DNA from 3 places in the Nonomuraea sp. NPDC049625 genome. Region 2 is predicted to be linked to each of the others. Evidence: predicted binding sites of a transcription regulator. Region 2 holds the regulator's gene; each other region holds the start of a gene.
What was found. The regulator HrcA, encoded in region 2, represses chaperone genes, less so after heat shock. The targets are predictions, from matches to a motif close to TTGGCACTCTCNNNNNGAGAGTGCCAA.
Positions count from the first base shown of each region.

Region 1: the regulator HrcA is predicted to act here: its motif matches at 4,834-4,860, upstream of groES (co-chaperone GroES).
Region 3: the regulator HrcA is predicted to act here: its motif matches at 6,703-6,729, upstream of AB0J87_RS08660 (DNA starvation/stationary phase protection protein).

Region 1 covers NZ_JBFAOQ010000001.1:359,562-369,767, reverse strand. The annotation lists gene AB0J87_RS01945 (sigma-70 family RNA polymerase sigma factor) at 66-701, opposite strand; gene AB0J87_RS01940 (sialidase family protein) at 1,458-2,666, shown strand; gene groL (chaperonin GroEL) at 2,737-4,359, opposite strand; gene groES (co-chaperone GroES) at 4,433-4,747, opposite strand; gene AB0J87_RS01925 (methyltransferase domain-containing protein) at 4,997-6,325, shown strand; gene AB0J87_RS01920 (hypothetical protein) at 6,512-8,533, shown strand; gene tsaD (tRNA (adenosine(37)-N6)-threonylcarbamoyltransferase complex transferase subunit TsaD) at 8,576-9,607, opposite strand; gene rimI (ribosomal protein S18-alanine N-acetyltransferase) at 9,600-10,031, opposite strand; gene tsaB (tRNA (adenosine(37)-N6)-threonylcarbamoyltransferase complex dimerization subunit type 1 TsaB) at 10,043-10,206, opposite strand, start outside.
Region 2 covers NZ_JBFAOQ010000004.1:610,670-620,875, forward strand. The annotation lists gene AB0J87_RS21155 (histidine triad nucleotide-binding protein) at 1-41, opposite strand, end outside; gene AB0J87_RS21160 (SigE family RNA polymerase sigma factor) at 322-834, shown strand; gene AB0J87_RS21165 (hypothetical protein) at 831-1,481, shown strand; gene AB0J87_RS21170 (16S rRNA (uracil(1498)-N(3))-methyltransferase) at 1,488-2,213, opposite strand; gene dnaJ (molecular chaperone DnaJ) at 2,215-3,354, opposite strand; gene hrcA (heat-inducible transcriptional repressor HrcA) at 3,366-4,379, opposite strand; gene AB0J87_RS21185 (hypothetical protein) at 4,538-5,368, shown strand; gene AB0J87_RS21190 (DUF3097 domain-containing protein) at 5,386-6,192, shown strand; gene AB0J87_RS21195 (DUF4870 domain-containing protein) at 6,189-6,989, shown strand; gene hemW (radical SAM family heme chaperone HemW) at 6,986-8,206, opposite strand; gene AB0J87_RS21205 (hypothetical protein) at 8,509-8,685, opposite strand; gene AB0J87_RS21210 (styrene monooxygenase/indole monooxygenase family protein) at 8,692-9,492, shown strand; gene AB0J87_RS21215 (glycoside hydrolase family 18 protein) at 9,531-10,206, shown strand, end outside.
Region 3 covers NZ_JBFAOQ010000002.1:271,571-281,776, forward strand. The annotation lists gene AB0J87_RS08625 (lysophospholipid acyltransferase family protein) at 1-385, shown strand, start outside; gene AB0J87_RS08630 (MarR family transcriptional regulator) at 388-849, opposite strand; gene AB0J87_RS08635 (DoxX family protein) at 932-1,357, shown strand; gene mmuM (homocysteine S-methyltransferase) at 1,438-2,304, opposite strand; gene otsB (trehalose-phosphatase) at 2,344-3,183, opposite strand; gene AB0J87_RS08650 (VIT domain-containing protein) at 3,326-5,686, opposite strand; gene AB0J87_RS08655 (MerR family transcriptional regulator) at 5,683-6,693, opposite strand; gene AB0J87_RS08660 (DNA starvation/stationary phase protection protein) at 6,802-7,269, shown strand; gene AB0J87_RS08665 (alkaline phosphatase PhoX) at 7,528-8,550, shown strand; gene AB0J87_RS08670 (TetR/AcrR family transcriptional regulator) at 8,606-9,199, opposite strand; gene AB0J87_RS08675 (MMPL family transporter) at 9,297-10,206, shown strand, end outside.

The DNA of each region.
Region 1 (10,206 bases), on a different contig from region 2:
GCCTGAGTCAGGGCTCTCTCCACGACCGAGCGCGTCGAGCAGCGCGTCGGTCTCCTCCTCTGGCGTCAAGCCGACTCCAGCTCGGCCATCTGCCGCAACCTGGCAAGCGCCCGATGCTGGGCGACACGAACCGCACCCGGTGACATACCGAGTACATTACCGGTCTCCTCAGCCGACAACCCTGACACCACCCGCAACAGCAGCAACTCGCGCTGATTCTCGGGCAATCTGGCCAGGAGCCTGCGCGCGTGCTCGACCTCGATGTAGCGGACCACGGTCTCCTCGGGCCCCGGCCCGTCGTCCGGCCCATCGGGCAGATCCTGAGTCGGTACGGCCGAGCGCACCGAACTCCGTAGCGCGTCGGCCACTTTGTGCGAGGCGATCCCGAACACGAAGGAGGCGAACGGCCGCCCCATGTCGCGGTATCGCGGCAGCGCGGACAGGACCGCGATGCACACCTCCTGGGCTACGTCATCGGCAATGTGATATTGCCCTGAAACCCTGCCCAGCCGGGCGCGGCAATACCGCACCACCATCGGACGCAACTCACCGAGCAGGGATTCGATCGCACTGCGATCTCCCTGCACGGCGAGGCTCGTCAGTTCCCTAAGGTCGGAGTCATCCGTCCGTGCCGGAAGTCTCGACGCGAGCCTTACCCCAATTTTGGCGTCGGCGACGCTTCCCTCGCTCACGATAGGCATGATGCCCGCACTGATCCGGCCTGTCGTCATGGCGAACGGCTACGGATTGGTCACATTGAAGCGACGATAACGGGCAGTAATCAAATGACCACACTAAGGCTTAACTAGTGACATAATGTTTCATCCCATAACCTGGAATGCACGACAATTGTCAGATCCCGGACGCTTATCACCCACTGCCGGTTTACTCCAATAATCCACCTTTTCCGCCCACTTCTCCCCAACCGCCCGCGCCCAAGGGGTCCCGGGGCAAACGGCATGCTCCTCACACCGGCGACCCGCTTCGCATGGGGAGCCCAGGCAGCCCTGAAGGGGCAACCCCGATCCCCACCCACCAAGAGCCGTTCCGGCAGAGCGTCGTCACCACCACAAGCGCAACCGCTCGCCCCACAGCCGACCGAGCCCTCAGCCGACAAGGCCTTCACGATGCGCGCCGAAGGACGAACGGGAGCGCCCGTTCCGCCGCGTCCACGACCGCGGTCGCCGCCGGCAGGTCGTCGCGGACGCTGCCCTCACCGATCCAGGTGCTGCTGGTCGGGTACGCGCTTTCGTGCCGCGTCGTGCGGATGCGATCGACCGGGCGAAGGATCGCTCCATAAACGCCCCGAACCGCGCCCGCACCGCATGTGGAACCGCCAGGTGGCCGCCGGCCGTCGCCGACGCACCGCGACCACGGCGCCGATCTTCAGGAGGCAGTGGATCAGGGGGACGACCGATGAGACGATCATGGCCGCGAACGCGTAAATGGAGGCATTGATGCGTACATTTCGGACGTTCACCGCGGCAGCCGGGGCACTCATGGCCGTGGCCCTCAGCGCATCACCCGCGGCGGCCGCGCAGGCCCCCACGTACGTCTTCCACAAGCAGACCCTGTGGAGGTCGATCCCCGCCAGCGGATCCCAGGGGGCCACCTGCTACCGGCTGCCGGCGGTCGTGAAGACCAGGAACGACGTGCTGCTCGCCTTCGCCGAGCGGCGCAACAAGAACAACTGCGCCGACCACGGCGCGTTCGACGTCGTCATGCGGCGCTCGACCGACGACGGCGTCACCTGGGAGGCGAGCAGGGTCGTCCTGCCCAGTACGGCCGGAGCGGCCCTGCAGGGGAACGCGACCGTGGTCGCCGACTCCGGCGGGCCGGTGTTCCTGTTCACGACCTCGGAGCCGACCGCGTCCCAGACGACGCCGCGTACGCCGAAGGTCCAGGTCAGCACGGACGACGGCGTCACCTGGTCGAGCCCGAAGGACCTGTCGGGGGTCATCAAGGCGCCCGCGGGCGCCGGGGACTGGTTCGCCACGGGGCCGGGGCACGGCATCCAGCTGACCCAACCGGCCCATAACGGCCGCCTGGTGGTGCCCGTCTACTTCAGTGTGGGCGACACGCAGAGCGTACGGCTGATCTACAGCGACGACCACGGCGCGACGTGGCAGATCGGCGCGACCGCGACCTACGACAAGTCGGTCCTGAAGCTGGGCGAGCAGACCCTGGTCGAGCGGACCGACGGCGGCATCCTCGTGATCGCCCGCAACGGCGCCGTACCCGACGACCAGACCTCCGTCCACGGTCTGGCCCGTGGCGTGAGCACGGACGGAGGCGAGACGTTCGACGGCGATTTCCGGGCCGACGGCGCCGTCACCGCTCCGCCCACCCACCCGGCCCTGCTGCGCCAGCGGGACAAGGCCCCCTACACCCGGATCCTGCTCTCCGCGCCCGCCACGCCGAAGACCGACAACAACCCGGTGGGCATGAACGTGCGCTCGTCCTTCGACGAGGGCGCGACCTGGCGGAACTATGACAACTCCACCAACAACGCGGGAGTGAGGATCGACGGCGACCACGCCGGATATTCCGACATGGCACTCCTCGGCAACGGCGCGATCGGCGTCCTGTACGAGGCGGGCGCGAACCGCTTCCGGGACGAGATCCGCTGGAACTGGTTCTGGGAGAGCGCGATCGGCCTGCGTTGAACCGTCCCCGGAACGCCGAACGGCCCGCAACCCTTTCGGGTGTGCGGGCCGTGGCGAGAGAAGAGCCGGGTCAGTGGCCGTGGCCGTGACCGTGCCCCGCGCCGCCGGCGGCGGGGGCCTCCTCCTCGGGCTTGTCCACCACGAGCGCCTCGGTCGTGAGGAGCATGCCCGCGATCGACGCGGCGTTCTGGACGGCCGAACGCGTGACCTTCACCGGGTCGATGACGCCCTGCGCGATCAGGTCGCCGTATTCGCCGGTCGCGGCGTTGAGGCCGTGGCCCGCCTCCAGCTCGGCGACCTTGTGCGTCACCACGTAGCCCTCGAGACCGGCGTTCTCGGCGATCCAGCGGGCCGGCTCGACCAGGGCGCGGCGCACGACGCCGACACCCGTGGCCTCGTCGCCCGTCAGGCCGAGGTCGTCGAGAGTCTTGGAGACGTGGATCAGCGCGGAGCCACCGCCGGAGACGATGCCCTCCTCGATCGCGGCGCGCGTCGCGGAGATCGCGTCCTCGAGGCGGTGCTTCTTCTCCTTCAGCTCCACCTCGGTGGCGGCGCCGACGCGCAGCACGCACACACCGCCGGCGAGCTTGGCCAGGCGCTCCTGCAGCTTCTCGCGGTCCCAGTCGGAGTCGGACTGCTCGATGGCGAGCTTGATCTCCTTGACGCGGTCCTCGATGGCCTGCGGGTCACCGGCGCCGTCGACGATGGTGGTGTTGTCCTTCGTGACGACGACGCGGCGGGCCGTGCCGAGCACCTCGAGACCGACGTGCTCCAGCTTGAGGCCGACCTCCTCGCTGACGACCTGGCCACCGGTGAGGGTGGCGATGTCCTGCAGCATGGCCTTGCGGCGGTCGCCGAAGCCCGGGGCCTTGACGGCCACGGAGGTGAAGGTGCCGCGGATCTTGTTGGTGACCAGGACGGCCAGGGCTTCGCCCTCGACGTCCTCGGCGATCACGAGCAGCGGCTTCTTCGTCTGGGCGATCTGCTCCAGCAGCGGCAGGAAGTCCGCGATGGAGGCGATCTTGCCCTGGTTGATCAGGATGTAGGCGTCCTCGAGGACGGACTCCATCCGCTCAGGGTCGGTCACCATGTACTGCGACACGTAGCCCTTGTCGAACTGCATGCCCTCGGTGAACTCGAGCTCCATGCCCATGGCGTTGGACTCTTCGACGGTGAGGACACCGTCCTTGCCCACCTTGTCGAACGCCTCGGCGATCAGGTCGCCGATCTGCGCGTCCTGGGCGGAGATCGTCGCGACGTTGGCGATCTCCTTCTTGTCGGCGACCTCGCGGGCGCTGTCGAGCAGCTTGTCGCTGATCGCCTTGGCGGCCTTGTCGATGCCGCGCTTGAGCGACAGCGGCGAGGCGCCGGCGGCCACGTTGCGCAGGCCCTCGCGGACCATGGCCTGGGCCAGCACGGTGGCGGTGGTGGTGCCGTCACCCGCGATGTCGTTGGTCTTGGTGGCAACTTCCTTGGCGAGCTGGGCGCCGAGGTTTTCGTAGCGCTCTTCCAGCTCGATCTCACGAGCGATGGTCACACCGTCGTTCGTGATCGTCGGCGCACCGAACTTCTTGTCGATGACGACGTTGCGGCCGCGCGGGCCGAGGGTTACCTTCACGGCGTCGGCGAGGGCGTTCACACCGCGCTCGAGCGCGCGGCGGGCATCCTCGTCGAACTCCAGGATCTTCGCCATTGTTTGAAAGTCCTCTCCTAGCGTCGAAAGCCCCGGCCGCCCTCAAGAGCGCCCGGGGCTCGACACATCCGGCTTACTTCTCGATGATCGCGAGAACGTCGCGGGCGGAGAGCACGAGGTACTCCTCGCCGCCGTACTTGACCTCGGTGCCGCCGTACTTGCTGTAGAGGACGATGTCGCCCTCAGAGACGTCGAGCGGAATCCGCTTGTCGCCGTCCTCATCCCAGTTGCCGGGGCCCACCGCGAGGACCTTGCCCTCTTGCGGCTTCTCCTTGGCGGTGTCCGGGATGACCAGGCCGGAAGCGGTGGTCTGCTCGGCCTCAAGCGGCTGAACCACAATGCGGTCGCCGAGCGGCTTAACGGGAACCTTGGTGGCGGTCGTCACGATCGGACCTCCCCTTCAGATTTGAATGATCTAGAAGAGGCGACCAGCTGGGCCTGCCGTCGCGGGTGTCAGACCTGCCTCGTCGCACGTTGGCACTCTCAAGGGGAGAGTGCCAACAGGAAACATATGCAAGAGGGGCTTGACAGTCAACACGAACGCGTCTGCTGAGAGCGATCAGACCGAATCCACCCCCTCTGGATACGGTACGCCCATGGTCCGACCGGGTCGGACATGGCACTAACGTCGGGTGATGTGGACCTTGACGCCTTCGACGAGCTGCTGACACCGCGCGGGCAGCGCGCGCTCGCGGAGGCCGTGGAGCTGGTGGGCACGGATCCGGTGGCCGCCGCCACGAGGCTGCGCAAGACGTACGACGCCGCGCTGACCTCCGCGGCGCTCACCCAGGCGGGGCTGCGGGAGCGCGCCAGGGCCAAGTTCGGCGAGGACGCCGGGCGGATGTACTTCACGCCGCACGGCCTGGAGCAGTCCACGCGGACGGAGGTCGCCGAGCACCGCGCCCGCCGCCTGACCGCCGAGACACGAGCGGACGCGCCCCCGCACGGACCGGACGCGCCCCCGCACAGGCTCGGCGTCGCGGACGCACCCCCGCACGGACTGGACGCACCCCTGCACAGGCTCGGCGTCGCGGACGCGCCCCCGCACGGACCGGACGCGCCCCCGCACGGGCTCGGGCGTGGGCTGAGGGTCGTGGACGCCTGCTGCGGCGTCGGCGGCGACTTCCTCGCGCTGGCCCGCGCCGGCTGCACCGTGGCCGCCGTGGACACCGACCCGCTGACCGTCGCCGTGGCCAGGGCCAACGCCGACGCGCTCGGGCTGGCCGACAGGGTGACGGTGTCGGTGGGGGACGCGGCCGAGGTGCGGCCGGAGGAGTACGACGTGCTCTTCGCCGACCCGGCCAGGCGGACGAGCCGGGGCAGGACGTTCGACCCCATGGCCTACTCCCCGCCCTGGCCGGTGGTGCTCGACCTGGTCTCCAGAGCCTCCCGGGCGTGCGTCAAGGTCGCCCCGGGCATCCCGTACGAGTTCATCCCCGGAGGCGCCGAGGCCGAGTGGGTCTCGTACAAGGGCGAGGTCAAGGAGGCCGCCCTCTGGACCGGCCAGGAGGGAGCAGCGGGGCGTCGCGCCACCCTGCTGCCCGGCGGCCACACTCTGACCGCCACGGGCGCCGAGGCCGCCGTCGGCCCGGTCGGCAGGTACGTCTACGAGCCGGACGGCGCGGCCATCCGGGCACACCTCGTGGGCGAGGTGTCGGAAATCGTGAACGGACGCCTGCTCGACCCGATGATCGCCTACATCACCGGTGACGCCCCGATCGACACCCCATGGGCGGCCAGATATGAAGTAGAGGACGTTCTCCCCTTTTCAGGGAAAAAGCTGCGCGCCGCCCTCCGTGAGCGACAAGTCGGAAATGTCACCATCAAGAAGCGCGGCTCCGCCGTCGACATCGAGCGCCTCCGCTCAGATCTCCGCCTAAATGGCGAAAAATCGGCAACTATCATCCTTACCCGAATCATCGATAAGCCATCGGTCATCATCTGCGACACCTCTCCACCTGCCTGAACCGGTCATTCTGCCGTTAACCTCGATCTTTCTCTTCGCCCCTGACGGACCTTGATCGAGAGGCTAAGGTGGGCGGACGGGAGTTCTCCCCTGATGCGGTTTTCCGCGTTCCCGCTCGTTCATCTGAAAATCGACCTATATCCCACCGCTGCGCGGCAGACCGTCGGCGAGCCAAAGGAGCTTTCGGTGGACCATTCCAACCACACCACCCTTCTCCAGGCAGGAGGCCAGTCCGGCATCTCCGAGAGGATGCGGGACCTGCTGGCGCGCGCCTCGCAGGATCATGTGTACGAGCAGCGCACGCAGGGGGCCGTGCTGGACGAGATCCGCCAGCGGCTCGAAGGCATGGAGTGGCTGCTGCGCGAGGTCCGCGAGCGGGAGCTCGGCGGCCTCAGCGGCACGCTGCAGGCGGTCAGCGGGCGGCTCGACGACATCACCGCCAAGCCGCCGATGTGGGCGGAGGGGCTGGCTCAGCACGTCGAGGCGGTACGCGACCACGTGGACGCCGTCGGGGAGCGGATCGGGGACGTGGACGCCCGCGTCGCCCCGGTGGCCGACCTGCCCGGCCTGCGGGCCGACCTGGGCACCATGGGCGAGGGCGTGGACGAGGCGCTCACCCGCCTGCAGACGGTGCTCGACAGCACGGACGGCCTCACGAAGGGGATGTCCGACTTCGCCGCCACGCTGGCCACGCTCAACAGCAGCATGGAGGCCGCCGCGAGCCGCTTCACCAGGCTCGACAAGTCGATGGCCGACCTGACCACCCGCACCGACCGGGTCGAGGTCGCGGTCGGCGACCTGTCGGAGCACCTCACCGCCCGGCTGAGCGCCCAGGACAAGCAGCTCTCGGTCCGGATGGACGAGACGGACCAGCGGCTGACCACGCGGCTCGTCGAGGCCGACCAGCGCCTCACGACCCGCCTCGACGACACCGACCAACGGCTCTCCGACCGCCTCGACGAGACCGACCGGCGACTGACGAGCCGGCTCGACGAGACCGACCAGCGGCTGACGGTCCGCCTCGGCGAGAGCGACCAGCGGCTGACGGTCCGCCTCGGCGAGAGCGACCAGCGACTGTCCGACCGCCTCGACCAGACCGAAGAGCGGCTCTCCGACCGGCTCGACGAGACCGACCAGCGGCTGTCCGACCGGATCGACCAGACCGGCCTGCGGCTGAGCGCCCGGATGGACGAGACCGACCAGCGCCTGGCCACCAGCCTCGTCGAGGCGGACGAGCGGCTGGCCAGCCGCCTCAAGGAGTCCGACGAGCAGCTCGGCAGCCGCCTGTCCGACGTCGAGCTGCGCCTCGCCACCAGGCTCGACGAGGCCGACCGGCACCTCGCCATCCAGCTCGGCGAGAGCGAGCAGCGCCTGAGCGCCCGCCTCAGCGGCGTGGACGCCCGGCTCGACCGGGTCGAGGGCAGGCTCACGGGGCTCGACTCGCGGCTCACCGGGTTCGACAGCCGTCTGGAGTCCGCCGACGAGTGCCTGGCCGACATCGACACCAGGCTCGACGGCCTCGACGGCAGGATGGCCGGCGTCGACAAGCGACTCCTGTCCGTGGACAACCAGCTCGGCGGCGTGGACAAGCGGCTGGGCACCGTGGACGGCCACCTCGGGCGCCACGACGACAGGTTCGACGCGCTCGACGTACGCATCGACGCCCGCTTCGGCGCCCTCGACGAGCGCATGGCCACCTCCGACCAGCGCCTCGGCGAGCTGTCCACGCGCAACGAGGGCCGCTTCAACAAGCTCGACACCCAGATCGACTCCGTCGACGAGCGCCTGGTCGAGGCCGAGGAGCACCTGAGCAGCCGGTTCGACGGCATCGACACCCGCTTCAACGGGCTCGACACCCACCTCAACGGCCTGGCCACCCGCGCCGAGCAGGCCAGCGCGCACCTGGAGTCCGTCGACGACCGCATCGAGACCGTCAGCGAGCGCGTGGGCCGCCTCCCCGAGGCCCTGGCGGGCCAGAGCGAGCTGCTCCAGGCGCACGCCGGAGACCAGGCCGAGCGCCTGACCGCCGCCGCGAGCGCGCTCACCGAGCTCGTCACGGCGCGTCCCGACCGCGACCAGCTCACGGAGACGGTCACCGGCATCGTCCAGCCCGCGACCGACGACCTCACCAAGCGCCTGGGCGCCCTGGAGGAGACCATGCTGGCCCTGGCCGAGGCCCTCCTGCGCCCCACCAGGGCCAAGGACTAGGACTGACTTGGGGGGGTCGTGCCGTCATCGACGGCACGGCCCTCACACGTGAACGGTCGTGATCGGCAGCGAGGAGTCGGCGGGGATCTCCAGCGTCGACGGCGTGATCCCGGCCGCGACCAGGTTGGAGCCCAGGGCGGCGACCATCGCGCCGTTGTCGGTGCACAGCCCGGGGCGGGGCACGCGCAGCCGTACGCCGGCCGCGTCGCAGCGCTCCTGGGCCAGCGCGCGCAGCCGCGAGTTGGCCGCCACGCCGCCCCCGATCAGCAGGTCGTGCACGTCGTACTTCCGGCACGCCTGCAGCGCCTTGCGGGTCAGCACGTCGACCACGGCCTCCTGGAACGAGGCGGCCACGTCGGGCACGTGGATCGACTGCCCGGACGCCTCGCGGGCCTCGACCCAGCGCGCCACGGCCGTCTTGAGCCCGGAGAAGGAGAAGTCGAGCGTCCCGTCGTCGATCTTGCCGCGCGGGAACGTGATCGCCGCGCCCGAGCCGTCGCGCGCGGCCCGGTCGATGTGCGGCCCGCCGGGGAACGGCAGCCCCAGCACCCGCGCGACCTTGTCGAACGCCTCGCCGGCCGCGTCGTCGACCGTCGAGCCGAGCGAGATCACGTCTGAAGCCACGTCGGGCACGAGCAGCAGCGAGGAGTGGCCGCCCGACACGAGCAGGGCGATGCACGGCTTGGGCAGCGGCCCGTGTTCGAGCTGGTCGACGGCCACGTGGGCGGCCAGGTGGTTGACGCCGTAGAGGGGCACGCCGAGGCCCAGCGCGTACGACTTGGCGGCGGCCACGCCCACCAGCAGCGCCCCCGCCAGCCCCGGGCCCGCGGTGACGGCGATGGCGTCGATGTCGGAGAACTTCAGGCCGGCCTCGGCCAGCGCGGCCTCCACGGTCGGCGTCATGGCCTCCAGGTGGGCGCGCGAGGCCACCTCGGGCACCACGCCGCCGTAGCGGGCGTGCTCCTCCATGCTGGAGGCGATCGTGTTGGCCAGCAGGGTGTGGCCCCTGACGATGCCGATGCCGGTCTCGTCGCAGGAGGTCTCGATGCCCAGGACCAGTGGTTCGTCAGTCATCAAGATTCCTTCTCATCATGATCGCGTCGGTGCCGTCGTCGTAGTAGCGGCGGCGGGTGCCGATCTCCTCGAACCCGTAATGCCGGTAGACGGCCTGCGCGCGCGGGTTGTCGGCGCGTACTTCCAGGAAGATCTCCCGCGCTCCCCTGCGGCCCGCCTCGGCCAGCAGCTCGGTCAGCAGGGCGCCGCCGATGCCGGTGCCCTGGTGCTTCTCCAGCACGGCGATGGTCTGCACGTCGGCCTGGTCGGCCGCGGCGGCGAGCCCGGCGTAGCCGATGATCTCGCCGTCCACGAGGGCCACCACGTAGTGCCGCGAGCGCGGCATGTCGGCCAGCTCGCCGCGCATCATGCCCTCGCTCCACGCGTCGAGCGGGAACGTGGCCCGCTCGATCGACATGACCGCCGGCAGGTCGGTCGCGGTCATCGGCCGGAGGTTCACGCCGTCACCCGCTTGGGCGCCCCGGGCACGACGGCGTCGGGTCGGCGCAGGTAGATCGGGCGGGGCGGGTCGAGCGGCGTGCCCTGGGCGAGCCGCTCGGCCGCGAGCGCGGCCAGGCCGCCGGCGTAGGGGTACGAGGGCGCGTCGCTCTCGCCGAGGA
Region 2 (10,206 bases):
ATCTCCTTGGCGACGATTTGACAGAAGAGGCAATCGCTCACCCGGCCACCTTATCGAGACCCCCGACGCACGGAACCCGTTGCGAATCGGTAATCAGCTGCGTCGTGCGCAGGAAGATCCACACGGTTAGGGTAAGTGTGCGACACTTCAGCAAAAAAAGAGACGATTCAGGGTCGGGCGAGCGCCACCTGGCGAGGACACGACTGGGTAATGCACCCTAAGGAACCGGGGAAACCTCAAGAACCGGAAGAGCGTAAACCCTCTGGGAAGGCCGCGCGTCCCACTGATGTGACCACCGAAACCCTTCTGGCCGACAGGTCGATGGGGGCGGTGCCGGTCGGGTGGGATGCCGACATGGCCGTGACCGCGCTCTATAGCGCGCATTTTCGGTCGTTGGTGCGTCTTGCCGTGTTGCTGGTGCGAGACATGGCAACAGCCGAGGAAGTCGTGCAGGATGCGTTCGTCGCCATCCATGGCGCCTGGCGCAGGCTGCGTGACCCCGACAAGGCACTGGCCTACCTCCGTCAATCCGTCGTCAACCGGTCCCGTTCCGTGCTGCGTCACCGCGCGGTCGTCGAGAAGTACGCTCCCAAGGGTCTGCCGGACGCCCCGAGCGCCGAGAACGGCGCGATCGGCGAGCTGGAACGCTCCGCCGTCATCGAGGCGTTACGGGCCCTGCCGACCCGACAGAGAGAAGCACTGGTTCTGCGGTACTACGGTGATCTGTCCGAAGCTGAGATAGCCCACGCGATGGGCATCAGCAAGGGCGCGGTCAAGAGCCACACCGCACGTGGCATGGCCGCCTTGCGATCCGTTCTGGAGAAAATGTCATGACCCAGCCCCCCGACGAGCACGGAGATCTCCTGCGCCGTGCGCTCCGCGCGGAGGCGGACGCGGTCGTGCCCTCGCCGGACGGACTGGAGATCATCCGCACCCGCATCGAGCGGCGCGGCGTCCGCAATCTGTTCTGGTGGCGAGCGGGCGCGGCCGCCGCCAGTGCCCTCCTGGTGGCGGGAACGATCGTGATGGCCGTTCCCAGCCTGCGCTCGCAGATCATCGACCAGCCCGCCAAGTGGGTGGACAGCGAGACGACCTCCAAGGTGCCGTCCAACTCCTCCACCACCCGCTCCCAGGAGCCGCCGCCCAGGCAGCCGACCAGCCACGACCAGCACCCGGTGGGAATCCCCGAGATCCCCTCGAAGAGCCCGACGCCCCGGCCCACGAAGAGGGCCGAATCGACCAGCAGGCCCTCGCCGACCCCCACTCCCACGACGACCGAGTGCCCGTCGCCCCTGGCCGAGCAGGCCGAGCCGCCGTCCGACTGCCCCACGGTCTCGCCGACCCCGTCGCCGTCGTCATCGGTGGAGGAGACCCTGCAGCCCACGACGTGCCCGGCCGACGAGTGCCCGCCCGACGACATCACCGACAGTCCGACCGACGTGACCAGCCCGTTGGTGGACGCCTCTCACCCGACGCCCTGAAAGGCTCTACCAGCGTCCGGTACGCGTGAGCAGCACTGAGGCCGCCGCCACCCCTGCCGTGGACGTACGCAGCACCGTGGGCCCCAGCAGCACGGACACCGCTCCTGCCGCCCGGAACCCGGCGAGTTCGTCGTCCGAGACGCCCCCTTCGGGCCCCACGATCACCACGATGTCGCCCGACGCGGGCAGCGCCACGCCGGACAGCGGCTCGGCCGCCTCCTCGTGCAGCACCAGCCCCAGCGCCGCGCCCGCCAGCAGCTTGCCGACCTGCGCGGTGGTGGCGGGCTCGGTCACCTCGGGAAGGTGGAACCTGCGGGCCTGCTTGCCCGCCTCACGAGCCGTCGAGCGCCACTTGTGCAGCCCCTTGGCGACCTTGTCGCCCTTCCACTGGGTGATGCTGCGCGAGGCGGCCCAGGGCACGATGACGTCCACGCCCGCCTCGGTCATCATCTCGACGGCCAGCTCGCCCCGGTCGCCCTTGGGCAGCCCCTGGACGACGACCAGCCGCGGCCGCGGCGGCTCGACCTCGTAGCGGCGCAGCACGTCGAGCCTCAGCGCGTCCTTGAGGACCTCGCGGACGACGCACTCGGCGACCGCGCCGGCGCCGTCCGTCAGATCAATCCGCTCGCCGGCCCGAAGGCGCCGCACGGAGGCCGCGTGGCGCCCCTCGGGGCCGCCGAGCGTCAGCTCGGGCCCGTCCAGCTCCTGCGACAGGAACACCGGGACGGTCACGTCACCTGCCGTTGAAGGCGTCGCGCAGCCGCGAGAAGAAGCCCTGCTGGCCGGGGGCGAACTTGCCCGGCGGCCGCTCCTCGCCCCGCTGCTTGGCCAGCTCGCGCAGCAGCTCCTCCTGCGCGGGCTCGAGGCGGGTCGGGGTCTCGACGTTGACGTGGATCAGCAGGTCGCCGCGGCCGGACTCGTTGAGCCGCTGCACGCCCCGCCCGAACATGGTGATGACCTGGCCCGACTGCGTGCCGGGGCGGACATCGACCTCCTCCGAGCCGTCGAGCGTCTCGACCGCCAGGATGGTGCCGAGCGCGGCCGCCGTCATCGGGATCTGCACGGTGCAGTGGAGGTCGTCGCCGCGCCGCTCGAAGATCTCGTGGGCACGCTCGACGATCTCGAGGAACAGGTCTCCGGGCGGGCCGCCGCCGGGGCCGACCTCGCCCTCGCCGGCGAGCTGGATGTGGGTGCCGTCCTCGACGCCCGCGGGGATGCGGACCTTGATCGTACGGCGGGTGCGCACCCGCCCGTCGCCGGAGCACTCCTGGCAGGGGTGGCGGATGATGGAGCCGAAACCGCCGCACTGCGGGCAGGGCCGCGAGGTCATGACCTGGCCCAGGAACGAGCGGGTGACCTGGGAGATCTCGCCGCGCCCGTTGCACATGTCGCAGGTGTCGGGGTGGGTGCCGGGCGCCGTGCCGGCCCCGTGGCAGACCTCGCAGAGCACGGCCGTGTCGACGACCAGCTCACGCGTGGTGCCGAACGCCGTCTCGCGCAGGTCGAGCTCGACCCGGATGGTGGCGTTGCGTCCCCTGCGGGCACGCGAGCGCGGGCCCCTGGCGCCGGCCGCGGTGCCGAAGAACGCGTCCATGATGTCGCTGAAGGGGAAGCCCGCTCCGAAGCCGCCGGCGCCCGCGCCTGCTCCGGCGCCGCCGAAGGGGTCGCCACCCAGGTCGTACATCTGGCGCTTGTTCGGGTCGGACAGCACCTCGTAGGCCTGCGTGATCTCCTTGAACCGCTCCTGGGTCTCAGGATCGGGGTTCACGTCGGGATGCAGCTCGCGGGCAAGTCGGCGATAAGCCTTCTTGATCTCGTCCTGACTGGCGTCACGGCGCACCCCGAGGGTGGCGTAATAGTCGCTGTTTGCCACTTATCGACCTCTTATGATGCAGCCAGGATCTGGCTGACGTAGCGTGCCACCGCGCGCACGGCTCCCATCGTCACTGGGTAGTCCATCCTCGTGGGCCCCAACACCCCGAGCCGGGCCAGTTGGTTGTCGCCTGAACCGTATCCGGTCGCGACTATGGATGTCCCCCGCAGATAGGGGTTTTCGGAGCCGATGCGCACGGTGAGCGCGGACGGTGTGTCTGCGGATGTCTCGCCGAGCAGCCTCATGAGCACGACCTGCTCCTCCAGCGCCTCGAGCACGTCGCGCAGGCCGATCGAGAAGTCGGCGCCCGCGAGGTTGGCCGCGCCGGCGAACACGATCTTCTCGTCGTGCCGCTCGACCAGCGTCTCCAGCAGCACCGACAGGATCGTCGCCACCACCGGGCGGTCTTCGAGAGGGAGCCGCTCGGGCAGGTCGGCGACCAGCTCGGGCACGTTGCTCAGGCCGCAGCCGTCGAGGCAGGCGTTGAGGACCGCGCGCAGGTGGGCGATGCGGGTGTCCTCCACCACCTCGGGCAGCTCGATGACGCGCTGCTCGACGCGGCCGGTGTTGGTGATCAGCACGAGCATGACCCGCCGGTCGTTCAGCGGCACCAGCTCGACGTGCCTGACCGTCGAACGCGTCAGCGTCGGGTATTGCACCACCGCCACCTGCCTGGTCAGCTGCGCGAGCAGCCGGACCGTGCGGGTGACCACGTCGTCGAGGTCGACCGCACCGGCCAGGAACGTCTCGATGGCCCTGCGCTCGGCCCCGGACAGGGGCTTGACCTGCGAGAGCCGGTCGACGAACAGCCGATAGCCCTTGTCGGTCGGCACGCGGCCGGCGCTGGTGTGGGGTTGGGTGATGTAGCCCTCCTCCTCCAGCGCGGCCATGTCGTTCCTGACCGTCGCCGGGGAGACTTTCAGGTTGTGGCGCTCGGCGAGCGCCTTGGAGCCCACCGGTTCGTTGGTGGACACGTAGTCTTCGACAATGGCGCGGAGCACCGCCAGCTTCCGATCGTCGAGCACGTGCTCACCTCCTGCCTCTGACATCCGAGGAACGCAACCATCTAGCACTCTGTGTTCCTGAGTGCCAAGTGTACGGCTCTCATCCACAAGGTGCGATAACACAAGGTCGCAACCAGGCTCCTAGCTTCTTACAAGGGGCAAGTACCACACTTGCCGACATGAGCGACAACTCCCCGCCTCCGCCGTACGGGCCCCAGCCCGGCTCCCAGCCCGGGTACGGCCCACAGCCCGGCTCCCAGCCGGGTTACGGCCCTCAGCCCGGGTCCCAGCCCGGCTATGGCCCTCAGGCCGGGTCTCAGCCTGGCTACGGTCAGCCACCGCCCCAGTACGGGCCGCCGCCGCAGTACGGGCCTCCGCCTCAGTACGGCCCGCCACCCCAGTACGGCCCACCTCCTCAGTACGGACAGTACGGCCAACAACCCCAATTCCCCGTACGAATCGACTCGAAAGCCATCAAACCGCGACTTTGGTGGATCGGGCTCGTCTGGGGCATCGCCGTGGTCTGCACCATCGCAGGCGTCGTCCTGTTCGCCACGGGCATCGTCAGCAGCGTCAGCAACATAGCCCCCACCAGGACGTTCGCGTCCGGCGAAACCGTGACGGTGCCGATCGACCCGGCGAACAAACCCGCCGTCTACCTCTCCAGCGACACCGCCGTCCACTACGAGTGCCAGATCACCAACGGAGCCAGGCTCGCCAAGACCACGGGCACGCAGACGGTCACGGCCGGGTCCGTCAAGTGGGAGCAGATCCTCGTGATCAACGCGCCCACCAGGGGCGACTACCAGCTGTCCTGCACCACCCAGGAGCAGGCCGACGTGCGCTACGGCGTGGGCCGCGAGCTGACCTCGGCCGCGGGCGGCATCGCCGGTGGGGTGATGGCGCTCATCCTGATCCCCGGGGCGGGACTGCTCATCGCCATCGCCGGCACCATCATCGTGCTGGTCCGCCGCAGCGGCGCGCGCAAGCGCCTTGCGGTCGGCGGGTGATTTGCTACGGTCCCCGTGTGTACGAGGGCGATGTGCTGGCGGGGAATTGGCGGCGGCCGGGCAAGGGCAAGATCCCGAAAGTGCCGGCCGAGCTGGACCTCGTCGTGGAGGACGCCGACAGCGGCTTCTGCGGCGCGGTGGTGGCCTGTGACAAGGAGGCCGTCACGCTCGAAGACCGGTTCGGCAAACGCCGGCTGTTCCCGCTCGCGCCCGCCGCGTTCCTGCTGGAGGGCAAGCCCGTGACGCTGGTACGCCCGTCGGCGGCCCCCGCGGGGCCCAGGCGCAGCGCGTCGGGCTCGATCGCCGTGGAGGGGCTGCGGGCGAGGGTCGCCCGGGAGAGCCGCATCTACGTGGAGGGCGTGCACGACGCCGCCCTGGTGGAGAAGATCTGGGGCCATGACCTGCGGGTCGAGGGGGTCGTGGTCGAATACCTGGAGGGCGTGGACCATCTGCCGGCCATCGTGGCGGAGTTCGGCCCGGAGCCGGAGCGCCGGCTGGGGGTGCTGGTGGACCACCTCGTGCCCGGCTCCAAGGAGAGCAGGATCGCCGCCGAGATCACCTCGCCGGACGTGCTCGTCGTGGGGCATCCGTACATCGACATCTGGCAGGCGGTCAAGCCGTCCGTGCTGCGCATTCCCGCCTGGCCCGCGGTGCCGCGCGGAGTGCCGTGGAAAGAGGGCGTCATCGCCGCCCTGGGCTGGCGGATGGAGCCCGCGGAGGCGTGGCGGCGGATCCTCGGGGCCGTCTCCACGTACACAGACCTGGAGCCGGAACTGCTCGGCCGGGTCGAGGAACTGATCGACTTCGTTACGGAGGCATCATGAGCCAGGACCCGCCGCAACCGCCGCCGCCGGACGACGACGCCACCCGCTTCGTCCCCCCGTCGAGCATCCCGCCCAGCCAGGGCTCCGGCCCCCAGCAGCCCGGATACGGCCGGCAATCCGGGTCACAGCCTGGCGTTTACGGGCAGCAGCCCGGCTCCGAGCCCCATTACGGCCAGCCGGGGTACGGGCAGCAGCCAGGGTCCCAGCCCGGCTACGGCCAACCGGCGTACGGTCAACCCGGCTACGGACAGCCCGGTCCCGGTCAACCCGGCTACGGACAGCCCGGTCCCGGCCAGCCCGGCTACGGACAACCCGGTTATGGCCAACCCGGTTATGGCCAGCCCGGCTACGGTCAGCAGCCCCAGGGTTACGGCCCTCCCCCGCCTGGTTACGGCTCCGCGCCGCAGCCGCCCGGCTACGGATACGGATACGGCGCGCCCGGCGAGCCGTACGTCCCCGGCAGGTTCGGCCCCCGCCCGGGCACCGACGACACCACCATGGCGATGCTCTCGCACCTGCTCGGCCTGGTGGTCTCCTGGGTCGGCCCGCTGATCATCTACCTGATGAAGAAGGACGAGTCCCCCTACGTCAGGGATCAGGCGGCGGAGGCGCTCAACTTCCAGATCACGATGTTCATCGGCTACGTCATCTCGGGCATCCTGACGATCATCTTCATCGGCCTGCTCCTGCTGCCGGTCGTCTGGATCCTGTCCCTGATCTTCCACATCCAGGCCGCCATGGCCACCAACAAGGGCGAGCCGTACCGCTACCCGTTCGCCGTCCGCCTGATCACCTAGACCAGCAGATCCCTGATCAGCGCGTCGGCCAGCAGCCGCCCCTGCAGCGTGAGCACCATGAGGCCGGACCTGAACGGCCCGGGCTCCAGCAGGCCGCGCGCCAGCGCGCTCGCCACGGCCGGGCGCGCGTCCGGGGCCACCTCGGCCAGCGGGTAGCCGGACGAAAGCCGCAGCTCCAGCATCAGCCGCTCGGCCGCCCGGTCGTCGTCGCCGAGCACCTCGCGCGCGTGGGCGGGCGACGTGCCCGCGGCCAGCCGCTGGGCGTAGGCGGCCGGGTGCTTGACGTTCCACCAGCGGGTGCCGCCGACGTGGCTGTGGGCGCCGGGCCCGGCGGCCCACCAGTCGCCGCCCGTCCAGTAGAGCAGGTTGTGGCGGCAGCGGGCCCGGTCGGACGTGGCCCAGTTGGACACCTCGTACCAGTCGAACCCGGCCTGGGACAGCAGCTCGTCGGCGATCAGGTAGCGGTCGGCGGCCACGTCGTCGTCGGGCATGGGCAGCTCGCCGCGCCGGATCCTGGCCGCCAGCCTGGTGCCCTCCTCGACGATCAGCGAGTACGCCGACACGTGGTCGGGCCCGGCCTCGATCGCGGCGGCCAGCGAGGCCCGCCAGTCGTCGTCGGACTCGCCGGGCGTGCTGTAGATCAGGTCGAGGTTGACGTGCTCGAACCCGGCCTGCCTCGCCTCCTTGACGGCCGCCGCCGCCCTGCCGGGGGTGTGCCGGCGGTCGAGCACCTGGAGCACGTGCTCGGCCACGCTCTGCATGCCGAAGCTGATCCGGTTGAAGCCGCCCTGGCGGAGCTTGTCGAGGTAGGCCGGGTCGACGGACTCGGGGTTGGCCTCCGTGGTCACCTCGGCACCCGCGCTCAACCCGAACTCCGAGTCGATCGCGGCCAGGATCCTGGCCAGGTCTTCCGGGGGGAGCAGCGTGGGCGTGCCACCGCCGAAGAACACCGTCTCCACCGGCAGCTCGGCCGGGCCCAGGACGCGGCGCGCGAGGCGGATCTCCTCGACGACCGTGTCCGCGTAGTCCCGGTGCGAGGCGCCGGGGCCCAGCTCGGCGGCGGTGTAGGTGTTGAAGTCGCAGTAGCCGCAGCGGGTCACGCAGAACGGCACGTGCACGTAGAAGCCGAACGGACGCTCGCCGAGGCCCCTCAGGGCGCTGTCGGGCAGCTCGCCCGAGGTGGGCACGGGATCGCCGTCAGGCAGGGTGGATGGCACCCCTTCAGTTTGCCCGTTGTTCGAGGGTGCTATCGAACTGCAACCCCCGAGAGGTTCACTGCTGCACATGGCGGGCATCGGCATCGTGGGCGCGGGAATCTCGGGGCTGACCCTCGCTCTGCGCCTCCAGCAGCTCGGCATCGAGGCCACGCTCTACAGCGAGCGGGACGCCGGTTCCCTGCGCTCGGGGCGGCTGCCCAACACGGTGGGCAGGATGGGGCACACCCTGGCACGGGAGCGGGAGCTGGGCTGCGAGCACTACCGGGATCCCGCGTGCCTGATGGGATCCGCCGAGCTCTCGATCAAGGGGGGATCCGCCGCTGGAGTTCCTGGCCAGGATCTCCGAGCCGTTCCACGCGGTCGACTTCCGGCTGCTGCTGCCCGCGTACCTGGACGACTTCACCGGCCGGGGCGGCGAGGTCGTCGTCACCGGCGCGCCGCCGGACGCGGCGCGGGTGGATCGATGGTCCCGGGAGCACGAGCTGATGGTGGTGACGGCCGGGCGGCGCTCGGTGGCGGAGCTGTTCCCGCGCGACCCGGTGCGCTCGCCGTTCGACCGGCCGCAGCGCGTCCTGACGGCCGGGTTGTACGGCGGTCTCGACCTCGGCCCCATGTTCAGCTACAACGTCTCGCCCGGGTGCGGGGAGATCCTCCGCATGCCGATGATGACCAGGCACGGCGTGGTCTCCAGCGTGCTGGTCGAGGCGGTTCCCGGCGGGCCGCTGGAGCCGCTCTCGCGCATGCCCGCGGCCGAGGTCGCCGGGGAGCTGGCCGGGCTGCTCGCCGAGCACGCGCCGCGACTGGCCGAGCGGGTGGACGGGGGCTTCGAGCTGCTGGGTGAGGACGACCTGCTGCAAGGGGCGATCACGCCGGTCGTCCGCGAGGCGGTGGCCGAGCTGCCCGGCGGGCGGATCGCGCTGGCCGTCGGCGACGCCTGGATCACCAACGACCCGCTGACCGGCCAGGGCGCGAACCTGGGTTCGGCCTGCGCCTGGATCGCGGCCGACGCCATCGCGGCGGGCGGCCCGTACGACGCCGCCTTCGGCCGCGCCACGGCGGAGCGGATGTGGGAGGCGGCGGCGCCGGTCACCGACTGGACGAACGCGTTCCTGCGGCCGCCGGCCGCGCACGTCGTGACCCTGCTGCTGGCGGCCACGAGCAGGCAGGACGTGGCGGACCTGGTCCTCGGCCTGTTCGCGAACCCGGCGTACGCGTGGGCGGTGATCTCGAGCCCCGAGGAGGTGGCGCGGATCGTTGACGGCGGCGGGCCGTCGCCCTACTTTTAGGAAAGTTTCCTATAAGTGCACCCCTCGGGAGTCGCCCCGTGAAGAAGACGATCCTCCTCGCACTCTCGCTCTTACTCGGCTGTACGGCGATCTCCGCGCCCGCCGAGGCCCGCACCGGCTTCAAACGGGTCGCGTACTTCATCCAGTGGGGCGTCTACGGGCGCAACTACCACGTCAAGGACGTGGACGCCACGGGCGCCGCGGCCAAGCTCACACACCTGAACTACGCGTTCGGGTTCGTGAACGCCGGGGGCGCCTGCTACTCGGCCGACCCGTGGGCGGACTGGCAGCGGCCCGTGCCCGCGGAGCAGAGCGTGGACGGCGTGGCCGACGCTCCCGGCCAGGCCCTGAACGGCAACCTCAACCAGCTCCGCAAGCTCAAGGCCAAGCACCCGGGGCTCAAGGTGATGATCTCGCTGGGCGGCTGGACCGGTTCCAAGTACTTCTCCGACGCGGTCCTCACCGCCGAGTCCCGTGCCGCGCTGGCCCGCTCGTGCATCGACCTGTGGCTGCGCGGCAACCTGCCGGACCTCCCCGCGGGCGCCGGAGCCGGCGTGTTCGACGGGATCGACCTGGACTGGGAGTGGCCGGGCTCCTCCGGCGCCGAGGGGAACGTCGTGCGGCCGGAGGACAGGCGGAACTTCACGCTGTTCGCGGAGGAACTGCGGGCGCAGCTCACCGCCTTCTCCTCAAACGCTCAGCTCACGGCCTTCC
Region 3 (10,206 bases), on a different contig from region 2:
TGAGGGCCACATCCTCGGCATCTACCCCGAGGGCACCCGTTCGCCCGACGGCCGCCTCTACAAGGGCAAGACCGGCGTGGCCAGGCTCGCCCTGGAGTCACGGGCGCCGGTCATCCCGTGGGCCGTGATCAACACGTACGAGATGATGCCGCCGGGGCGGCCGCTGCCCAAGTTCGGGATCCGGCCGGGCGTCAAGTTCGGCAAGCCGCTCGACTTCTCCCGCTACTACGGGATGGAGGACGACCGGCTGGTGCTGCGCGCCGTGACCGACGAGATCATGTACGCCCTGATGGAGCTGTCCGGGCAGGAATACGTCGACAAGTACGCCGCGAGCGCCAAGGTCGAGCTGGAGCGCGCCGCGCGCGCCGCCGCCGCCAAGGGGTGAGCTCACCCGGAGGCGCGTAAGACCGTCTCGGTCTTCTGCATGGCCGTGGTCATGGTGTGCAGCTCCTCGCGGCTGATCCGGTCGATCAGGTACGCGCGCACGACCTCCAGGTGACCCGGCGCCACCCGTTCCAGGCAGCGCACGCCCGCGTCGGTGAGCACCGCCAGCACCCCGCGCTCGTCGCCGGGGCAGGTGGCGCGCTCCACCAGGCCCGCCTTCTCGAGCTGGGTGATCTGGTACGTCAGCGCGCTCTTCGACACCACGACACCCTTGGCCAGCTCGGTCATGCGCATCTGATGGCCCGGCGTGTCCGACAGCCGCGTCAGAATTTCGTACTGCGGATGCGTCAGCCCGGCCGCGGCCTTGAGCTGCTCCTCGATCCGCCGTTCGAGCAGGTGGGCGGTGGACAGGAAGGCGCGCCACGCCGCCATCTCCGTCGCGTCAAGCCATCGGGGGTCCGTCACCGGTTCAGTCTACTGTCGTTCAGATTTGAACAATCAATGCTAGGGTCGTTGTTCAAATCTGAACCACTCTTAAGGAGATCGCATGATCGGCCAGGCGCGCCCCGTCGTCCTGCTGCTCGCGAGGATCGCCATCGGCGTGATCTTCCTCGTCCACGGCTACCAGAAGTTCGCGACCATGGGGATCGCGGGCACGACCAAGTTCTTCGAGTCCGCGGGCATCCCGCTGGCCTCCGTGGCCGCTCCCGCCGTCGCCGTGCTGGAGGTGGCCGGCGGGCTCGCGCTGATCCTGGGCGCCGCGCTGCCGATCGCCGGCACGTTGCTGGCCCTCGACATGGTGGGCGCCATCGTGTTCGTGCACGGCGCGAGCGGGTTCAGCGCCGGCGAGGGCGGCTATGAGTTCGTCCTGGCGCTGGCCGCGGCCAGCCTGGCCGTCGGCTTCACGGGCGGGGGAGCGCTGGCCCTGGACAACGTCCTGGCCCGCCGCCGCCCCGAGTCGGCGCTCGCCTGACGGCTTCTCCTCCGGGAACCGGGACCCCGCGCCCGCGCGGGGTCCCGCCGCGGCTCAGGACAGGGCCACGTCTCAGGGGCTCAGGAGAGGTGGGCGCGGATCTGCGCGATGTGCTCGGGCGTCGTACGGCAGCACCCGCCGATCAGCGACGCGCCCGCCAGCTGCCACTCCTTGGCCGCCTGCCCGAACTCCACCGGGTCCGCCAGCCCCAGCCACCGGCGGTGCCCGGCGTCCCACGTCTCTCCCGAATTGGGGTAGACCACCACGGGCAGCCCGCCCGCCAGGCACGAGATCAGCCCGGGGATGTGGCGCGGCGCGGTGCAGTTGGCCCCGACGGCCACCACCTGCGGGTTTCCGCCGAACAGCGCGGCCGCCTCGGTGATCGGCGTGCCGTCGTTGAGCCGCTCGCCGTCGCGGCACGAGAAGCTCACCCACGCCTTCACCTCGGGCGTGCGGGCCAGCAGCCTGGCCAGCACCCGGGCCTCGGGATAGGACGGGATCGTCTCGCAGGCCAGCAGGTCGGCCCCGGCCGAGGCGAGGATCTCCCAGCGCGGCAGGTGCCAGTCGAACAGGCCGTCCTCGTCGAGGTCGTAGTCGCCGGTGTATTCGGCGCCGTTGGCCAGGAAGGCGCCGTACGGGCCGACCGAGGCCGCCACCAGCCCGTGCCCGGCCTCGTCGCGTGCCTGCGCGGCCAGCTCGACCGACAGCCTGATCAGCCGCTCGGCCGCCGCCACGTCCAGGCCGCGCCGGACGAACCCGGCGATCGTGGCCTGGTAGCTGGCGGTCGTGGCCACGTCGGCGCCCGCCGCGAAGTAGTCGGCGTGGGCGCGCCGGATCACCTCGGGCCGCTCCAGCAGCAGCCGCGCCGACCAGAGCTCGTCGCCGAGGTCGGCGCCGAGCCGTTCGAGCTGGGTGGACAGGCCGCCGTCCAGGACAAGTGCAGTCACCCCACCAGGGTACGAGCACGTGGGCGGGCCCGTGGCCGCCTACCGGTGGCGTGAGCCCGCGCCCACCACCGGAGGCCGGCCGGGGAAGGCGCTGATCACGTGGTCGAGCAGGGCCGGCGTGTCCTCGGGGGACTCCACCGTGAAGTCCGCCACGCGGGCCAGCTCGTCGCCCGTCTCGGTGTTCGCCACCGCGACCCGGACGCCCATGAAGGCCGGGTCCCGCTCCTCCCTGCCGCGCAACGCGTCGAAGGCCCGGCCGTCGGAGAGGTCGTCGCCGAAGTACCAGGCGCGGGTCAGCGTCTCGATCTCGCGGGCGACGACCGTGCCCTTGTCGCGTTCGACGGGCGGCCTGAGCTCGACGACCATGCGCCCGTACTGCTCCCGCAGCCCCAGCTCGGCCGCCTTGCGGGACGACCACCGCTCGACAGCGCCGCGCAGCGCCGGGGCCGAGCGGTAGTGCAGCGCCACGATCAGCGCCTTGTCCTCGATCAGGATCTCGTGCGGCAGGTCGCGGGCGGCCTCCTCGGCCACCCGCCGCATGACGGGGGCCCACGGCTCGGCCTCGGCGTCCGTGCGCACGCGGCCGTCCTCGACGGTCTGCATGCCGTACAGGCCGAACAGGCGCAGCTGGGGAGCGCCCGAGAAGCGGTCCCGCAGGTACGCGGCCGGGCGGGAGGACACGATCGCGACCTTGCTCACGAGCCTGGCCAGCACCTGCAGCCGTTCCAGCGCACCGGCCACGGGGAACACCGCGCCAGGGTCGCGCATGATCGGGGCGATGGTGCCGTCGTAGTCGAAGAAGAAGCCGGATCCGGCGCTCTCCGAGACGGTGGCGGACACTGCTTCGGCGAAGCGGAGCGGGGCGCGAGAGGTCGCCATGCTCAGTGACGATAGAACAGCGCGACCGGGTCGGACAGACGCCTTCCCGTGAATTTCCCGGCCCTTGCCCGCCACCCGCCGTTCATGATCACGACGCCTGGCCCAGTTCCTCCGGGGGCCCGGCCGGACCCCCGGAGCAGGCCTACGAGCGCTTCCAGAAGGGTCCGCGGCGAGGGCCCCCGGACCCGCCCGGGCCGGAGCCGCCCACGAGGGTGGTGAGGACCTCCACCGCACGGTCGTGCAGGGCTTGGGCGTCGGCGCCCGGTCGCTCGGCGGCCTCCAGCTCGCGGGCCAGCGTCTCCAGCTCCGCGTTGCCCCCGAGGTACGCCGCCAGCGCCGCCAGCCGCGAGCCCAGGTCCGCCAGGTAGAGCAGGTCGGCCATGGGCAGCGCCTTCAGCCGGTCGAGCTCGGCCACCAACTGCGGCCGGACCGAGTCCAGCGGGTGACCGGGACGCGGCGCGGACTTCGGCGCCCTGCCACCACGGGGGCCACCACCGGGCCCGCCCGGCGCGAAGGGGGCCGGCCTCGGAGGCCCGGCGAACCCTCCTCCGCCCCCCGCCGGCCCACCGGTCAGGAAGTCCGGGGACGCGTCGGCGGAACCGAGACCGGGGTCCGGCATCCGCATCCGCGGGGCGGCCGGCGGTGCGGCCGGCGGGGCGGCCATCACCGCCGCCTGCGCCATGAAGCCCATCATCGGCGGGTTCTGCGGCAGCTCCCACCCGCTCGGCGGCTCGACCGGCTGGATGACGCGGTGCTCCGGCCCTCCGTCGGCGACCTGCCTGGTGTCGACCGCCACGTACGCGGTGAAGCGGCACAGCACGCCGTACTCCAGCGACGTCCGCACGATCCGCGGCTCCAGGTCGTGCTCGCCCATGGCGTAGCGGTCCTCCAGCTCCCGCAGGTGCGCGCGGGCCCACACGGCCTGGATGGCCGGATTGTCCACCGCCACTCCCGTGACCTGCTCCTCCCACGGCCCTCCGGCCGCCAGGCCGCGCACGGTCAGCGAGGAGCCCTCGCGGTGGCGCCCGTACACGCGCAGCGGCACGCCCGGGAAGATCGACCCGAGATGGGTGACGGTGTCCGGTTCGAGCTCGAGCCCCTTGAGGGAGAGGTCGGTCACCAGGGGGGCGCCGATCCTGCGGTGGATCTGCTCCATGGCCGCGTCCAGCCGGTCCTCCGACTCGACCAGCTCGCACCGGCCCGCGCCGAGCCCGGCCAGGCGGCCGAGGAAGCCGGCGTTCACGGCGCGGTCGATGCCGACCGTGTGCACGCGCATCGCGGACAGGGCGCCGCCCGCCTGCTCCAGGATCTGGTCCTCGTTGCCCACCTGGCCGTCGGTGACCAGGACCACGACCCGTTCGCGCTCGTCGCGGCCGCCCAGCAGGGCGACGGCCCGGCGCAGCGGCTCCAGCAGCTCGGTGCCGCCGCGGGCGTCCACCCGCGCGAGGTGCTCGACGGCGCGGTAGCGGTTGCGGTCGGAGGCCTCCACCAGGCCCTCGAACGCCTCCTCCACCACCGAGTCGAACGTCAGCACCGCGAACCTGTCCTGGGCCGTCAGCGTGTCGACGATGCGGGCGGCGGCCCGCCTCGCGGCGACCATCTTCCAGCCGCCCATGCTGCCGGAACGGTCGAGCACCAGCACCAGGTCGCGCGGCGGGCGCGTGGACTGGAGAGGCGGCGGCACGACCGTGAGCGCGAAGGTCCCCCGGCTGTCGAGCTGCAGGGACGTGGACGCGTCGAACGACAGCCGCAGGATGAAGTCGCGGTCGAGGCGCTCGCCGGGACGCAGGCGTACCGTGTGGCCCTCCTCCTCCACCACGTGCAGGCTGGAGGCCAGCTCGCGCAGCTCCAGCCCGGCCGCGTCCACGGTCGCGCTCAGCGACAGGCGCACCGGGTCGGGGAAGCCGGGCAGCAGGACCGGCGGGCTGATCCTGGACGCGTCCGGCACCGCGTCGGTGTCGGGCGCGACGCCGTCGCCCGCGGACGGGCCGTCGATGGGGTTGCCCGGGATGTAGCGCGGGGCCACGACCAGCGGGAACCGGAACGTGGCCGCCCCGTCCTCGTACGGCAGGGGCTGGCTCATGGTCAGCCGGACCGAGACGCGCTCGCCGGGCAGGATGTTGCCCACCCGGATCGTGAACACGTCGGGCCGGTCCTCCTCGGCGATCGCCGCCCGCCTGCCCTCGCGCAACGCCTGGTCGTAGTCGGCCCTGGCCTGGGCGCGCTCCTTCAGCACGCCCTCGATCACCCGGTCGTCGGCCTCCATCCGGAACCCGGTGACGGCCGCCCGGTCGGGCAGCGGGAAGACGTACGTGGCCTCCAGGGTGACGTCGAACGGATTCCTGAACCCCTGCGTCACCTCGACCCCGGCGATGAGGCCGGAGATGCCGGCGTTCACGTCAACGCTCTCGAGCGGCAGGTTGCCGCGCTCGGTCCGCAGCGCGCCGAACCCGGCGTCCGGCACCGGCAGGCACCGTGCGGGCTCCAGCGAAGTGATCTTCATATGAGCTCCCTTTCTTCGAGCACCGCGAGCAACGGCCCCGCTGCCGCCAGCACCGCCTGAACGTCCTCCTCCGACGGGACCCGGCCGGCGTCCAGCACCAGCCGCACCCCATCCCCCAACCTGACCCCCACGACAACCGCCCCACCCGGCCGGTTTTCGGGCACGCCGCCCGGCGCGGTCGAATGGGCCCCGCTTGGCGCGCCGGGCGCGCTCGGGCTGCTGCGATGCCCGTCGGCCGGCCCGGTCAGCTGATGTGCCGCCCCTGAAGCCCGCACGCTGCCCTTCCCCGGCCGCTCAGCCCAGAACCGCCCCCGCACCGACTCCCGATCGCCGCCATGCCGATCATGCCCGGCTTCGGCCGTGCCCGGCACCTCATCACCCCGGGCCCGCACATCGCCACCGGCCCGTGCATCGCCACCGGCCCGTGCATCGCCACCGGCCCGCACATCGCCACCGGCCCGCACATCGCCACTGGCCCGTGCATCGTCACCGGCATCCGTCGCTCCGCGCTCGGCCGCTTCCTGCCCGGTCGCGCCGCGCTCAGGCGCCCCGCGCTCGGCCGCGCCACTGCCCGGGCGGGCGCCGGCTGCCGGGTGCGCGCCGTCGGGTGCCTCGCTCGAGCCAGGGCCCACCCGGTCGCGCACGGCGCCGGTCATGGGGGGAGTGCCCGCACCCGCGGCGGTTTCCAGCATGCGGTCCGTGGCGCCCGCCAGGGCCGCCTGGATCTGGGCGATCGAGTGCCCGGCGGCCTGCAGCCGTTTCACGGCCACGAGTTGCAGGAGGTGCCGCCGCCCGTACTGGGCGATGCGGCCGCGCCTGGTCAGCGGCGGGTCCACCAGCCCGATCGTCGTATACCACCTGATCAGCCGCTCGCCGGGCACATCGCGGACCCGGCCGTTGCCGGCGGATGCGCCGTCCGAGCTCGCGCGCAGCGCCAGCGCCGCGCGCTCGGCCAGCTCGCCGATGGTCCAACCGATGGGCTCGGTGGAGGCGGAGGTGTCGCTCATACCTCCACAATGACACTGTCATTGTTACACTGTCAACGTTGCGGAAGAATGGCCGCCGCCATGTCGTTCTAAAGAGGGAAAACTCCTATCGATGGGGAGGAACAGGACATGGCCATGATCACCGGCCCACTCTCGGGAGAGGCCAAGGACACCGTCGCGCAGGCCCTGCAGGGCGCCCTGGTCGATCTCATCGACCTCTCGCTGGTCGCCAAGCAGTCGCACTGGAACCTCATCGGCCCTCACTTCCGCCCGATCCACCTCCAGCTCGACGAGCTCACCGACCTCGCCAGGTCCCACATGGACACCATCGCCGAACGCGCCGTCGCCGTCGGGATCAACCCGGACGGACGTTCCACCACGGTCGCCAGGTCCACGAAGCTCCAGCAGCCGGAGTCCGGCTGGATCGAGGACGGCAAGGTCGTGGCGACGATCACCGACCTGCTGGACGGTGTCAGCAAGCGGATGCACGAGCGCGTCCGGGCCACCGACGAACCCGACCCGGTCACCCAGGATCTGCTCATCGCGGTGGCGCAGGACATCGACAAGCAGCACTGGATGTTCCAGGCCCAGGCCTGACCTGCCAGAAAGCCCGGGAGCCCGCACGGGAGCCCGGGCTTTGGCATGCCCGCCGACATCCCCGCCGACATGCCCGCGTCAGGGCCGCCGAGATGCTTGCCGGCGGGGCCGCTACCCCTGGCCGGGGACCCGCCGACGCGAGTTGGCCGGATGATCGCGCAGTGGGAGTTCGGGGTTTGCGCAGAGTTTGATGTCGCGAGTCCCTGCCATTCATGTCGGTGCGGTCGACTAGCGTGGCACCTAGAGGGAGGCCCCACGATGTCCCACAAGACTCTCCTCCGCACGGGCCCGCTCTTGCCGGGCGGCATCAGCCCGTACGGACCGCTCGGCCTGCCGGGCGCCGACGGCCTCGCGCTGCCCTCAGGCTTCACCGGCAGGGTGGTGGCCCGCTCGGGCCACAAGGTCGCCGGGCTGACCTGGCACGCGGCCCCCGACGGCGGCGCCTGCTTCCCCGACGGCGCCGGCTGGATCTACGTGTCCAACTCCGAGCTGCCCCTGCTCGGCGGCGCGTCGGCGCTGCGCTTCCGCGCCGACGGCACCGCCGGCGACGCCTACCGCATCCTGTCGGGCACCGACCTCAACTGCGCGGGCGGCGCCACGCCGTGGCACACCTGGCTGTCGTGCGAGCTGGGCCACCGCGGCCGCGTCTTCGAGTGCGACCCGTACGGCGCCCGCGCCGCCCGCCCCCGCCTGGCCATGGGCCGCTTCAAGCACGAGGCCGCCGCCTGCGACCCCGAGCGGCGCGTCGTCTACATGACCGAGGACGAGCCCGACGGCTGCTTCTACCGGTTCCGGCCGAGCGACTGGGGTGACCTGACGGAGGGCACGCTGGAGGTGCTGTGCTCCTCGGGCCACTGGCAGGTGGTGCCCTCGCCGGCGGCGCTGCGCACGGAGGCCCGCCACCAGGTCGAGGGCGCCCGCCACTTCGACGGCGGCGACGGCTGCCACTACGCGGGCGGGGTGTGCTACTTCACGACCAAGGGCGACACGGGCCTGTGGGCCTACGACGCGCAGACCTCCGCGCTCGAGCGGCTGTGCGAGGGCGTGCGCGCCATCACCGCAGCCCCCTCCGGCGACCTGTACGTGGCCAGGGAGACGACGGAGATCGACGTCATCACCCCCGACCGCGCGGTCACGCCGTTCCTCAGGCTGGAGGGGCATGCCGGGGCGGAGCTGACCGGGCTGGCGTTCTCGCCGGAGGGCGATCGGCTCTACTTCTCGGCCCGGCGCGGCCGCACCGAGGGCCACACCTTCGAGGTGTCGGGCCCCTTCCGCGGCTGAGCGCGCGGCCCGCGCTCGGCTCGGATGGCGGACCAGGGCCAGCTTCGGCCCGCGCTCAGCCCAGATAGCGCACCAGGGCCAGCTTCAGCTCCGCCACCAGCTCCGCGCCGCGCTCCGGCGTCGCGGTGGTGACCAGCGGCATCACCGCCTTCACCATGGCCACCGCCATCGTCCCCATGAGCGCGGCGCGCTCCTCCGCCAGGCCGGGGGAGCGGCGGCGGAGCATGGCCGCGACCTGCCGGGCGATGTCGTCGTGCAGCCGCCGCGAGGCCGAGGCCAGCTGGTCGCCCGTCGCCGACCCGTACAGGAGCGACCAGTATGCCGGTGACGCGCTCTTGAACCTGACGCTCTCGTCCACGACCTGCCCCACCAGCGCCTCCAGCGGCACCTCCGGGGTGACGGCGGCCAGCCGGGCGGCCCAGAACTCCTGCCGGTCGTCGGTGTAGCGGGCCACGAGCCCGTCGAGGATCTCCTCCTTGTTGCGGAAGAACTGGTAGAGCGACCCGGGCGACATCCCCGCCCGCGTGGCGACGTGGTTCGTCGTCATGTCCGGGTATCCGACCTCGGCGATCACCGACTCGGCGGCGTCGAGGATCTCCGCCATGCGCTTCAGGCCGCGCGCCTGCCGGCGGACCGTGCGTTCAGGCATGGGTCTCCTCGTTGACAAATGCGAGCATTCACTTGTATTTCTGGTTGGGAGAGCAAACACGAGTAGTTTACCGAGTTTTGAGGCGGGGGCACCTTACATGGCGCTGAACACGCGGCCACGGCCGGTCCACACGAAGACGGCCGGGCCGCCGCTGCGCAGGCTGGGCTTCCTTGTCGCCCGGCGCCGCCGGGCCGTGCTCGCCCTGGCCCTGGTCGTGCTCGCCGTCGCCGCGGCGCTGGCGGCCGGGACGGTGCCGCGGTTGTCGCTGGCCAGGTTCGAGGCGCCGGGGTCGGAGTCGGACCGGGCGCAGGCCGAGCTGGTACGGCGGTTCGGGACCGGCAGTCCCGACATGATCTTCCTGGTGACCGCGAAGGCCGGCACCGTGGACGACCCCGCGGTCGAGGCCGAGGGCAGGGCGCTGACCGCGCGGATCGGCGGGCGGGAGGGGGTCGCCGAGTCCGCCTCGTACTGGACCCGCGGCAGGCCCGCCACCATGCGCAGCGAGGACGGCAGGCACGCGCTGATCGTGGTGCGCATCCCCGGGGACGCCGACCACGTGCGCGGGCGGGTGCTGCCCGGGCTCGTGCCCGAGGTCACCGAGGGCACCGGCCTGCTCCAGGTGCGGGCCGGGGGAGGGGAGGAGGTCTTCAGGGAGGCCGTGCCGCTGTCCAGGCAGGACTTCGTACGGGCCGAGCTGGTCATCTTCCCGCTGGCGTTCGCGCTGCTCTGGCTCTACCAGCGGCGCGCCATGGCGGCCCTGGCGCCGATCCTGGCCGGGGTGTTCGCGATGGTGATCGGGCTGGCGCTGCTGCGGGTGCCCCTGGCCTTCACCGGGATCTCCACGTTCGCCCTGAACCTGACCCTCGCGATGGGGCTCGGGCTCGGCATCGACTACTGCCTGTTCGTCATCCAGCGCTTCCGCGAGGAGACGCGGCGCGGCGCTGACCGGGCGAGCGCGGTGGCCGGGGCCGTGGAGCACGCGGGGCGGACGGTGCTGTTCAGCGGGC